Regions from separate parts of the Ruminococcus sp. J1101004sp1_RTP21198st1_B9_RTP21198_201120 genome, predicted to be linked through region 3. Evidence: riboswitches for the same ligand, from Rfam matches in the RefSeq annotation. Region 3 holds a riboswitch; each other region holds the start of a gene.
What was found. A riboswitch is a leader RNA that binds a small molecule or an ion and turns the genes downstream of it on or off. The one in region 3 is predicted to bind cyclic di-GMP.

Region 1: another riboswitch for cyclic di-GMP. It lies ahead of AB5618_RS11115 (hypothetical protein); the one in region 3 lies ahead of AB5618_RS00945 (transporter substrate-binding domain-containing protein).
Region 2: another riboswitch for cyclic di-GMP. It lies ahead of AB5618_RS07425 (transporter substrate-binding domain-containing protein); the one in region 3 lies ahead of AB5618_RS00945 (transporter substrate-binding domain-containing protein).
Region 4: another riboswitch for cyclic di-GMP. It lies ahead of AB5618_RS13135 (hypothetical protein); the one in region 3 lies ahead of AB5618_RS00945 (transporter substrate-binding domain-containing protein).

What each region holds. Positions count from the first base shown of each region.
Region 1 covers NZ_JBCOMI010000014.1:42,111-45,281, forward strand. The annotation lists gene rho (transcription termination factor Rho) at 1-176, opposite strand, end outside; gene AB5618_RS11115 (hypothetical protein) at 822-1,847, opposite strand; cyclic di-GMP riboswitch class I at 2,017-2,100, opposite strand; gene AB5618_RS11120 (LacI family DNA-binding transcriptional regulator) at 2,289-3,171, opposite strand, start outside.
Region 2 covers NZ_JBCOMI010000009.1:2,393-5,563, forward strand. The annotation lists gene AB5618_RS07425 (transporter substrate-binding domain-containing protein) at 1-1,364, opposite strand, end outside; cyclic di-GMP riboswitch class I at 1,539-1,614, opposite strand; gene AB5618_RS07430 (hypothetical protein) at 1,749-1,949, opposite strand; gene AB5618_RS07435 (transposase) at 2,542-2,808, shown strand; gene AB5618_RS07440 (ATP-binding protein) at 2,912-3,171, opposite strand, start outside.
Region 3 covers NZ_JBCOMI010000001.1:217,245-220,415, reverse strand. The annotation lists gene AB5618_RS00945 (transporter substrate-binding domain-containing protein) at 1-1,079, opposite strand, end outside; cyclic di-GMP riboswitch class I at 1,280-1,355, opposite strand; gene AB5618_RS00940 (response regulator) at 1,507-3,171, opposite strand, start outside.
Region 4 covers NZ_JBCOMI010000018.1:12,892-16,062, forward strand. The annotation lists gene AB5618_RS13120 (Ig-like domain-containing protein) at 1-402, opposite strand, end outside; gene AB5618_RS13125 (hypothetical protein) at 476-883, opposite strand; gene AB5618_RS13130 (zinc-ribbon domain-containing protein) at 920-1,444, opposite strand; gene AB5618_RS13135 (hypothetical protein) at 1,484-1,888, opposite strand; cyclic di-GMP riboswitch class I at 1,977-2,057, opposite strand; gene AB5618_RS13140 (helix-turn-helix transcriptional regulator) at 2,649-2,879, shown strand; gene AB5618_RS13145 (hypothetical protein) at 2,976-3,171, shown strand, end outside.

The DNA.
Region 1 (3,171 bases), on a different contig from region 3:
TCTTCTGCTGTTCCGGAAATAGTCTGCTCATTTTCTGCAGTCTGTTCTTTCCTGTCCTCTTCCAGCATACGTTCAATTAATTCAGGCTTTCTCATAGTAGAAATGCCCTTCAGCCCTCTGGCTTTTGCCAAGTCTTTCAGCGTAGCCAGGGATAATGATTCATACTTTTCTTTCATCAATCATCTACCTCTTCGACTAATACAATTCTAAAACACATTTCAATTTTGATTTAACGGGATACAAATGTCTGATTAGACAGAAGCTATATACTGAATTATAAAAACATCCTTCAAAAAACTTATTAAAGTTGATTCTAACACATTTCAGGCGCCGTGTCTACATCCATTCCAAATATATATTACTGTTCACTTAGGACCAGTGACCCCAATATATCTATCCCTGCCTGCAAGAAAGTGATAACCTTTGTTTTGTATTATACACACCTAAGGTTTTTCATTGCAAGAATTTTTTGTCGACACATATCCAGACTCTTCGACATAGTTACTGTTCACTCCGTGACCAGTAACACGCTTCGCGATACACAGAAAGACGAACCTTCTTGTGACAAGCACAAGAAGTAGCGTTTGCTGCGCAAACTTAATTCTCGGGTTTTCTGTGAACTTTGTTCACAAAAAACACCTCGCGGAATGTTACCAGTGAACAGCAACTCGACATATATAAGATTAAGGTTCTCCCGGTGACAAAAAGGTAAGTACCATCTGTCACTTACCTTTTTATAAAACACTATTTTCCCGCGCCTGTGGTATCCACAGTAAAACACCCGGAGATATTTCTCCGGGTGCCGGTCATCTTTAAAATCATTAGTTCCAGAACGCTCCATAAATCTTCTGAATCTTAGCGATCTGTGCATCTGTAATCTGATTCAATGCATTCTGAACAGCTGCATAAGTCTGTGGTCTGGTGCTCTTCAAGGAAGCATTGTTCAAGATGTAATCCTTAACAGATTCTGCAAAATATTCGGAAGCATTCTGTGTTACATAGGCTTTATTAAAGGCTGTAACATTTGCCTTCTCAGCTGCAAAAATGCTCTGGAAGCTTGCTGTCTTATCTACATTTCCTGCGATGAATGCGAGGAAATGACCCAGCTCATGATAAACAGAATCATCAATCTGCTTCATTGTAATAGATCTTGATCTTGCATCAAAATATCCGGAATAGTTAACAGATGGATCAACAACAAGCTTAAAGCCCAGCTGCTGATATGCTGCAATTACACGATTGTCCATCTTACCTGCAACACTTGCTACATTTGCTACATTTGCTTCGTATTTGCTCTGGTTCTGTGAAGAGCTTGCTGCTGCAGTTGCCTGGGCAGCGGAAGTACCAGAAGAAGTAGTGCTTACAGCGGTCTCATTGGCAATTGATACCTGCTGTGTAGTTGTTGTCTGAACAGTTGTTGTGATCTTGGATGTAACAACTTTCTTTTTGGATTTCTTGGTGTATTTCGCTGTTGCTTTGGTAACAACGGTTGTCTTGGTATCTACTGTTGTATTACCGGATTTATTTGTTTTATTGGTTACTTTTGTTTTGGTTTTCAGTTTCTTGGTGTAGCTCTTCTTGGAAGCCTTTTTTAATTTAACAGTCTTCCTGGTTGTCTTGGTACTGGAAGTAGTCTTCACAGTAGTCTTCGGCTGAGAAGCCAGTGGAGTTTCATCTTCTATGATGGAAGTCTCCATGATCGGATCTGTATAACTGGGGAATTCAGGTGTTTCTCCTGCTCCTGAGAATAATGAAACGCCGCCGATCACTGCTGCCAATGCTATGGCAGCACAACTGGAAACAACTTTTTTATTTGCGAGCCACTCTGTTAATTTCTTTCCTTTCATAAATAACACACCTTTCTTGAACCATAATGTAACTGACTTGCCGCTATCTGGAAACTATCAGTCCCATCAGTTTGTGGAAATAAAAAACCGTTTATCAGATTAAATAAACGGTCGCCACAAATAGAAGAACCACGTCTCCTGTCATATTACATTACCTAATCAATATCAATGCGGCAACCGGCTGTCATAGTCCTGAGACCTTAGACCCTTGGCTTTGCGTCCCTGTCTTTCAACAGGTTTGCCTTTTATTCATTTCTTATAATAAAGCAAACTGTCACTTTTGTCAACGGAATTCCCTTGTTAAAACTTACAAAAATCCGTCTAAAAAGTACGAAAACAAAAAAATCTGTAAAAATATCTGAGCGGATCGTAGCGCATGATAATCCTTCTCAAATATTTTCACAGATTCCTTTTCGATGGCCGGATGGCAACAGCTACACCTTACAGCTTGCGCGTAGACTCCCGCTCTATAAGAGTTCCGCCCAGTATTTGCCGTTTCACTACCTTTTTCCGGTCGATCATATCAAACAGGGTACGGACGCTCTGCTGGGCAGTTTCCACTCTTGGATATTTCAATGTGGTAATGGATGGATGATAATATTCCGCAATATCCTGACCATCTGCTCCTGCCACACAATAATCCTCCGGTACTCTTTTGCCGCTGTCAATAATTGCTCTGCAGGCGCCTACCGCCAGAGTATCTGAAATTGCATAAATACAGGAAAAATCCACCCCCGATTTCAAAAGCTCACAGGTACAGTTATAACCATTCTCAATCGTATAGATTCTTTTACCTGGTTTTAAACGAATTATAAGCTTCTCATCGTACTCCAGTCCATTTTTCTCCAGTGCTCTTTTATAGCCATTGAGATGGCATCTTCCAAGACCTTCATCTCTGGAAGTAATAAAGGCGATCCTTTTATGACCGCAGCTGCACAGATAATCAATCATGTTCTGACTCTCAATCTCTGTATCTGTCGTCACAAGGGCACTTTTAGGATAAGCTCCTGTATCCTCCGGAACTGTTTTTCCAGAACTGCTGATCACATACGGAACTCCCAGCATTCTCAACCTTGACTCGTCATAATCATACATACCGCCAAGGAATATGATTCCTTTGACTTTTTTCTCTTTTTCCAGCTGAAGGGCAAGCTCAACTTCATCTTCATCATTTGCTACATTCTGCAATACCAGGCAGTATTTCCTGTCACGGACTTCCCTCTCCAATACATGCAGCATAACACCCCAAAATGGGTTGCTGATTTCTCTTACTATAACTGCGATCGTATTGGAATCAGTTCTTTTCAGATTTCTGGCACTATTA
Region 2 (3,171 bases), on a different contig from region 3:
GTCAGGAAAACACTATGAAGCTTATCATTTTTCAAATAGTCTGAAACAGTACCTGAATTGCTTACAATACAATCCGTCTCCCCTTTCTGCATTGCTTTTACTGCTGCATCTGATGTCTCATATTCCACAACCTTCCATTGCGGATAATTGTATGAAAGATATGCTTTCAATGCAAAATCATCTTTTTCAACGGCAACTGTATTCTCTTTATTTTCATCAAAAGAATCCTTTGCCGTAATTGCTGCCATATTGAGAGTCAATAGCGTATCCGACAAAGCAAATCCATTTGTTTCTGCAAAGTATGGATTCTGGTTTGCATGAAAAATCAGGTCTATTTTTCTATCCTGCAATGCCTGAAGCAGTTCACTTCTTGTATCATACCCCTTTAATTCAAATTCCAGAGTCTGACCTTGCAGACAATTTTGGGCAAGATCCACATAATCTGTGATAACACCTGTCAGTTTACCTGTTGATGGATCTACACTACTGATACCTCCATCCTGATTCAGATACCCTATCCTGATTGCTCCATGCTGCCCGATCCACTCCCTTTCTTCTTTTGAAAGAAACGAGCTGCTCTGTGCAGAAAGATAACGCCTGTAGAGATCATCAGTGTAAAATGGATTGTCATCCTTGATTCTGCGCATAGCACTATCCAGTGCTTCTTTGATATCCGGACGTTTGGGATTTATGGCAAAATAGATTTCTGTCTCTCCAATACTTGTAAGCGGTGAAATATCCGATTCTTCCCAACGGGATTCTTCTACCGAAACGAAGCAGTCAATTTCATGTTTCGACAGTTTGTCCATAATTTCTGTGGTATTAGAAACATTGACATGCTGCGTATGCAGACCATATTTTGATTCCCATTCATTAAGCACATCCTCCACTATATTATCTTTAGACACACCAATATTTTTTCCCTCAAAAGAATCCAAATTTCCTGCTGTAAGATCCCTATTGGATGCATCCGTATAGATGTAATATTTCTCTTCCCCCATAGGCATATCGGAAAAAAGCATATTTTCAGCACGTTCGTCTGTATAGGAAATGTCACCAAGAATATCAATCTCTCCATTTTCCAACTGTGTAAAGCAGTTTTTCCAATCACTTGTTATGTATTTATATGTCCATCCTGCATAACCTGCAATATCTTGAAGATACTCATAACCATAGCCGCTTCTTTCTCCCTTTTCATTGACTACATTATAAGTTTCCTCAAAAGATCCTACCCGGATAACATTGTCAGAGTTTTCTTTGGCAAATGTAGGAACGGATAAAACAATAAAACATATAATTGTGCAAAATATAATGTAACAAAATTTGAAATTCATTATATTCTGTACTAATTTGCACTTCTTCATCTTTCTCCCCTCCTCTAGGCTACAGTTGCTTGCTTCCAGATTTTAATTTTACATTCATTAATTATCAATAACCTCCCCGCTATTTTTCACAATATTTTTCCAAACAGCTTCTGTATTACTTATTCAAGTGCTCTACCATAAAAAAGCACTGCCAAACAGACAGTGCACCTCATTTCATGCAACTGGCTGCCATTTTACAGGCCCTGTAGCTTTGCGTCCCAGACTTTCATCTGGTTTGCCGATTTTCTTATTATAGCTTTAATACTTATGCAAAAAAACTGATTTCATTATACTTTAATGCTCTAGTATACACAAGAAAACATTACCGTTTTAACGACAAAAAACAAAAAAAGAACAGCCGATACATATACTCAAACTGTTCTTCTACTTCCGAAGACCACGCAGCATTGACATCACTGTTTCCTGCTCATTTGTACTCAGATTGTTCCATATCCTTAAAACTTCTTTCTGTTTTTCTGTCAGATTCTCTGAATTACCTTCCTGAAAAAACTGTGATAATGTCACGCCCAAAGCTGTACATATTTTTTCAAGTGTGATCAGCGACGGCAGGTTTTCCTGCGCCATGATTCTTCCCAGTGATGACTAGGAAATTCCCGACAGCTGCGATAATCTATATTTACTGATATCACACTTTTCACACAAAGATGTTATTTTATCCGCAATATACTTCTCTATCTGCAAGTAACTATACCTCATTTCCGCTATTACATGTTCTTATTGTACCTGTAATAACGAAAAAATATTAGTAATCAACTTTGCAAGTATTCATTCTCATTATAGGAAGTATACGGATAAAAAAATATAAAGATACTTTCGTTTCCGCAAAAGTCATTTTCGCTTATATCGTTTTTATAATATCACAGACAGTTACGTTTGTCACATAGAAGTTTGAACACTCAAACAAAAAATAAGCCTGCCATCATCGTCCTCTTTTCTGTATCATGGATCTGCGGATTCAGATTCTTCCTGTTATAAAAGGAATCTCCCTGTACCGCCTTTATATCACCGCCGTTCAGCTTAAACTTATAGGTAACACTTATATGTCGGAAACTGTGAAACACAATGGTGCTAAAATATAAATAGTACAAGCCAAAATGAGAAATTCCAAATACACATAAGCATGATACAATAGAGGCATGCTGAAGGAGGATCTCATATGGCAAAGCAACATGACAAACAATTTAAACTTGATGCAGTCCAGTACTATCAGGATCACAAAGATCTCGGAGTACGTGGATGTGCAGAAAATCTTGGCATCGGATACAGCACATTAACAAAATGGCTGAAAGACTTCCGGGAATCAAGTGATATTCCTGTTCGTGGTTCTGGTAATTATGCATCTGATGTTCTCACTATCGGAATCGTACTCTGTCTGTTCTACATAATCTGCGGAACAGTCTCGTTTGTACGGATAAAAAAATAAACTGAGCCACGGCTGTTCCAACACGAAATCAGCCGTGGCCTTATTTATATCATTTCACTCTTTTTTGAAATAGAACAACACCACAGCAACAACTCAAATCGACTTAAAATTCCAGACTATTCGCATTCAGCAAGAAATACTTCATTCCCATGATGACAAAACCTTCATCATTTCTCCAAGGCTTTTTGCTGCCATTTACAATGACGATCTTCTTGAAAGAGTCCGGGATATTACGCAGAGAATTGAACTCCTGCGTCTGTTTTTCTTCCGAAGTCATGTCATATGCAACCTGGATATAGTATCTCTGGTTTCCTTGATTCACCACAAAGTCAACCTCCAACTGCTTGCGAACACGTTTTCCCT
Region 3 (3,171 bases):
TTTTCTGCAAAATATGGATTCCTGCCAGCATAAAAAATCATGTCAATCTCTCGTTCTTGTAAAGCCTGAAGCATTTCATCATAATCATCATATTCCTGTATATTAAATTCCAGTGTCTGATTTCCCAGACAGTCTTTGGCATAAGAGAAATATTCTGCCAGCATACCGGTAAGTTTTCCAGTCTCTTCGTCCAGAGAAAATACTGCCGCATCATTACTCAGAAATCCGATCCGGATACCATCATGTTCTTCCAACCAGGACTTTTCTCCGCCTGTAAGACTTTGACAATAATCAAGCGTAAAATACTTTTTATACAGATCCGCCTTGAAAAAAGGACTATCCTGATCCAGCTGACGCATAGCCCAGTCCAACTCTGTCTTGATATCGCTGCGCTCTTTATTTATTACAAAATATATGCCGGATTTACCAATCGTGGTAACGGATGATATTCCCTGTTCAGACCAGATGGATTCCTCCAGAGATACAAAACAATCGATTTCATGATTCGCTAATTTCTTTTCGACATCATCATTATTATTCACATTTACATGTTCTGTATGTATGCCATTCTTATTTTCCCATTCTGTCAGCATGATTTCAGGCTCAGTACCCATGAGCACACCTACACGTTTACCGTCCATAGATTTGAAATCAGACGTCCCAATATCCGTATCCGATAAATCAGCATAAAGGATATATTTTTCCTCACCCATGGGTTCATCCGGGAAAAGCATCTTCTGTGCACGTTCATCGGTGTAAGAAATATCGCCCATGATATCAATCTCACCATTTTCAAGCTTATCAAAACAGTTGGACCAGTCACATTTCACATGCTCAAATTTCCATCCGGTATAACCTGCCAGAGCCTGCATGAGCTCGTAGCCATAACCTCGTCTGACACCGTTTTTATCGACATAATTAAAGGTATCCTCAAATGAGCCGACACGGATGGTCTGTGGCTGTTTTTCATCATTATTCGTTTCAGCAGCCTGGCAGTGTACCGATAACATCATCCACATTCCCAGGACCACAAATATACATGCAAATAGTACGGCTGATTTTTTTCTACTTTTATCCATATTTTTTATTTCCTTCATCCGTTTGTGTTTTATGATGTTCCAAACACCAGGTCAAAAACAGCAAGTATTGTTTTTATATCAATCGGTTTTGCAATATGTGCATTCATCCCTGTTGCTGTGTACTGCTGCTGTGTAATTTCCATCATCTCTGCAATGCCCCGGGTGATAAAAACGCTGCCAAACAGGCAGCGCATCTCATTTCATGCAACTGGCTGCCATTTTACAGGCCCTGTAGCTTTGCGTCGCAGACTTTCATCTGTTTTGCCGATTTCCATATTAGAGCATTTAAAATTATACAAAAAAACTGATTTTATTATACTCCCTTGCTCCACTTTACACAAGAAAAACCTCACCGCTTTAACGCTTAAAAATAATTTGAAAACCTGCTAAAAAGTTGTTAACCGAACTTCTTAGCAGGTTTTTATTACTAATCTGTCAGATTATTTTGTAATGTACTGATCAATTCCTCTATAACGATTGGCTTGGATAAGAATCCATTCATACCGCATTCCAACGCTTTCTTTCTGTCCTCGTCAAAAGCATTGGCCGTCATGGCAAGGATGGTGATTCCTGCCAGTGCCGGATCCCTAAGGGCACGGATCTGCTTCGTGGCCTCATATCCGTTCATTACCGGCATCTGCACATCCATCAGCACCAAATCATAACCGCCCGGTTTCGACCTCTTGACCTTCTCTACTGCCTCTGCCCCATTTTCTGCAGTATCCACCAGGAAGCCATATTCATTAAGGATCTCCACCGCAATTTCACTGTTCAGCTCATTGTCTTCCACAAGCAGTATACATCTGCCTCTGAAATCTGAGCATGCCGCCGGAAGAACAGGCTTCTCCTGCTCAGCCTGATTCTGGCCAATGGCAGTCATCAGGGTATCTCTGATATCGGACATAAACAGAGGTTTCGCACAGAATGCAGTTACTCCTGCAGCCCTGGCTTCCACTTCGATGTCTGACCAGTCATAAGCAGTCAGAATAATGATCGGTGTATCGTCACCAAGACTGCGGATCTGTCTGGTGACCTCAATACCATTCATATCCGGCAGTCGCCAGTCGATGATATAAGCATGGAAGGCATCCCCAAGCTCCATAGACTGTCGTGCACGCAGAACAGCCTCCTTACCGGAAAGTGTCCATTCCGAACGCATTCCAACCCTCACAAGTATTTTTGTCACGCTGTCACAGGTATTAAAATCGTCATCTACAACCAGAGCCTTAAGACCTTCCAGCTCTATGATCTTCTCTATACGTTGGTGCTCAGGCTGAGTCCGGAATGGCAGTCGGACGATAAATTCGGTACCTTTCCCCTGCTCTGTCCGGACCTCAATGGTGCCGCCCATCATATCCACAATATTCTTGGTGATGGCCATACCAAGTCCTGTACCCTGAGTCCTGCTTACAGTGGAAGTCCGCTCCCTCTCAAAAGGAGAAAAGATCTTCTGTACAAATTCCTGACTCATACCGATTCCGTTATCCTTCACCCGGATCTCGTACAGTTCACTGCCTCTTTGGAGACCCGGATACTGTTTCAGCCGGACAGAAACGGTTCCGCCAGCAGGAGTAAACTTGATCGCATTGGACAAAAGATTCAGCAGCACCTGATTCAGTCGTGTCTTATCACAATAGACATCCTCATTTGTCACATCCATGGCATCCATATAAAGCTCCAGCTGTTTCGCATGGATCTGCCCGCTGATGATCGTCTTCAGATCATGAAGCACATCCGACAGACTGACCTCCGTTTCTTCCAGATGGATCTTTCCGCTCTCAATCCGGCTCATATCCAGGATATCATTGATCAGGGAAAGCAGATGGTTACTGGAGGAAAGGATCTTTCCCAGATAATCCCGAACCTTGTTTTTATCATCAATATTGCTTACAGCCAGTGTGGTAAAGCCGATGATCGCATTCATTGGTGTCCGGATATCGTGAGACATGTTGGAAAGGAAGGTACTCTTGGCCCTGTTTGCTGTCTCCGCCGCACGGACTGCCTCAGAAAGTGCCTGGTTCATTTTCCAGTCCGAGGTACGGTCCGACAGAACCAGGATGTATTTCTTTTTTCCATTTACCTCACTACCCAT
Region 4 (3,171 bases), on a different contig from region 3:
TGTAACTTTTAATGTACTTGACTTTCCAACACTCAGAGTAACAGATTTTTTATTAAGCTTTGGTGTTTCAACAGTAACTTTGCAAGTGTATTTTTTACTACCGACCTTTGCAGTAATCACTGTTGTACCTTTTTTCTTACCAAAAACCACACCTTTAGAAGATACTGTTGCTACAGACTTTTTACTACTACTCCATTTTGCTTTTTTCTTTGTCCCTTTTAATTTTAAAGTCTTTTTCTGGCCTTTTGTCAAAGTAATTTTTTTAGAATTAATTTTTACTGCAGCCTGTACCGTTTGCATTGTTCCTAACTGTGTTGCTACTTCTGGTGATAACAATGTCAGTGAGAACACTGCGATCATTACCGCCAAAAACTTCTTCAGAAATCCTTGCTTCTTTTCCATGCGTTTTTCCTCCTTGAACGCTTCATGTGAATTTATATTTTCGCCCACATTCCCATGGGTAATCATATACATTTTACTGGATGATCTTTACTGATCCATATGCCGCATTCTTTAAAACAGCATTAAATCTCTCAGCATTTATTGAACCAATTTCTATACCATTATCGTAATATTCATTTATCATCCTTGTAGTAACTGCATAGTAAAAATACATATCATCATCTTCATCTAAATCTTCAAGATCCAGCTCAGTTGTAATACCACCTAATATATATTCTCCATCGTCTTCACTATAAACGCAGAAAGCATAATCTTCTGTATTTCCACCAAATCCATTTTGTGCTCCACAGTGCATTACAACAGTAGGATATTTTGGAGAATCTGAACTTTGATCCTTGCTCTCACCATCAGAAGATTCTGTTTCTGTGTCTTCACTTTCACTGTTATCATCATCTTCATTAAGTCCATCATAAAACTTCACATCATAAACACTTAAAGAATCTGGATTTTTTAAAATTCATTTAACTGCCTTAACAGCAGAATAAGCGTAAGATTCGTATTTTGCCTGCTCAATCGTTTCTGCTGAATCTGGATAATCAGGAATAGTATTCAGTAATTCGATTCCATCATCATATTTACCCTGTTCTAACAAATTCTCCGCTTCTTCATAAGTTGCTTTTTCTTTGCCTGTCTCTGCTTCATTTATAGCATCTTGTGCGCCGTCATAATCTATAATAGAGTTCAGTTTCTCAATTGCTTTATCATACTTTCCCTCATCAATAAGATCCTGTGCTTCTTCATATACAGCTTTCTGCTCTGCTAAATGCTGCTGTGGTTTTGCAATGCCAAAATAATAACCAGTTCCAGCAATGGCAACTACTGCTACTACGCCAATAAGGATTTTCTTGCTTCCTTTATTACTCTTTCCGTCATTATTCTGTATTGGTTGTGTCGCATTTCCGATTGGACAACCACAATGAGGACAAGCTCCTGCTTTATCCGATATTTCTTTCCCACATTCAGGACATTTTATAAGTGCCATAATGTATTTCCTCTCTTTACATGTTTGTTGTTTTATTTCTTACTCTACTCCCATTTGTTCTGCCAAATCATCAATAAAATCACCCATAGCAGCTGACCATTCTTCATCTGTTAGTTGTCCGTCACCATCTGTATCATGAGCCGAATAATATGGATCACTTGGATCATATCCATGAGTTTCTTCCGATGAATTATTGTTTGTACTATTTGAGCTACTGCTCGAATAACTTTTATATCTGCTTGTGCTTGAAGTAGAGCTACTTACACTTGAAGAATTGCCTAAAGTTTCTGCGTAATCCTCATCCTCCGAATCATCTTCATCAATTGTTAATTCATTGTCAGATGCTTCACCATACTCTTTAGTATCTGTGGTTTCATTTCCACAAGCTGCTACACTTATACCTAAGCAGCATACAAACAATAATGTAACAATTTTTCTTTTCATTAGACTGCCTTCTTTCCCTCAAAATATAAAAAGCATTCCTCTCCTGACTCGCTCGCCACGGAAAAGCAATGCTCTCCTATCATGTAAAAATTGCAACTGGCTGTCATACATATGCTTAGACCCTGTAGTTTTGCGCCACCGGATTTCTCCGGCTATGCCCTGTATTCAATTAGTGCTTGTTTTATAGCCAAACATTATTATCCAATAAATAAAACCACCACACATATAAGCCACTATGTCATACGGATCAGACACAGTATCCGTTCTAAATAAAGGTGTAATATATTCCCAGAATACGCCACATAAAAATAAAAGTAACTCTATTTGCCATAATCTATATATCATACCCTTATAGTAATAAAAAACACTGTTGCAATATGCTATAAAAGTAATTCCACCTACTAAATCATTAAAATAACATGTCATAAACCATTTAAGCCACGGTATTGAAATATAATTTTTTAGATGTTTATTTACTAATACTGCAACTAATGTCATTAACATGATTCTCAAATTTTTCTTCATTAACCATCAATTGAAAAAATAATCAATGCTAAAAGTACAGCTCCAACAACGCCCCAGAAACTTAATCCGTTATTATTATTCCCCGCCATACTAAACTCTCCTTCCAAAAATCTTTTTCATTTTTAATATATTGTTTCTATCTGGTCACAATAATAGCACTAAATCTGGATATAATCAATACAAATGTTTCTAATAGGTGACAATTCGTCGTATTATTTGACGCAGGAGTGCTACTATGCAATATATCTTAACTGATCTTCCACTTGGACATAATATCCAGACAGTACGCATGAATAAAGGTATGACACAAGAAGAAGTTGTTGCAAAACTACAGCTTATGGGAAGTCGTATCTCCCGAAGCACTCTTGCTAATATTGAAGTGGGGCGCAGGAACATAAAAGCCAGTGACCTGAAAGCGCTGCGATTACTGTTTGATGTTGAATATGAGGAATTTTTCAAAGATTAAAGCTATCGGGTATGATGTGATCCGGTAGCTTTTTGTTGTATTCTGACTGAAATAGTCTTATACTGGATTTATAATACTATTGGAGGTATGAAGCCTATGGGTATGTATGATCGTGACTGGTACCGAGAGTCCTACAAAGAAAAAGAAGAAAAATACGGCGGGGATTTCAGTTTACATAGTAAGCCTAAGAAGAAACATCAAAAGAAAAAAGCTGATAAGGCAAAAAATTATTCAACTTATCAAGAATCAACCTACCGAAATTCAGCCTACCAAAACACAAATAAAAAGCAGG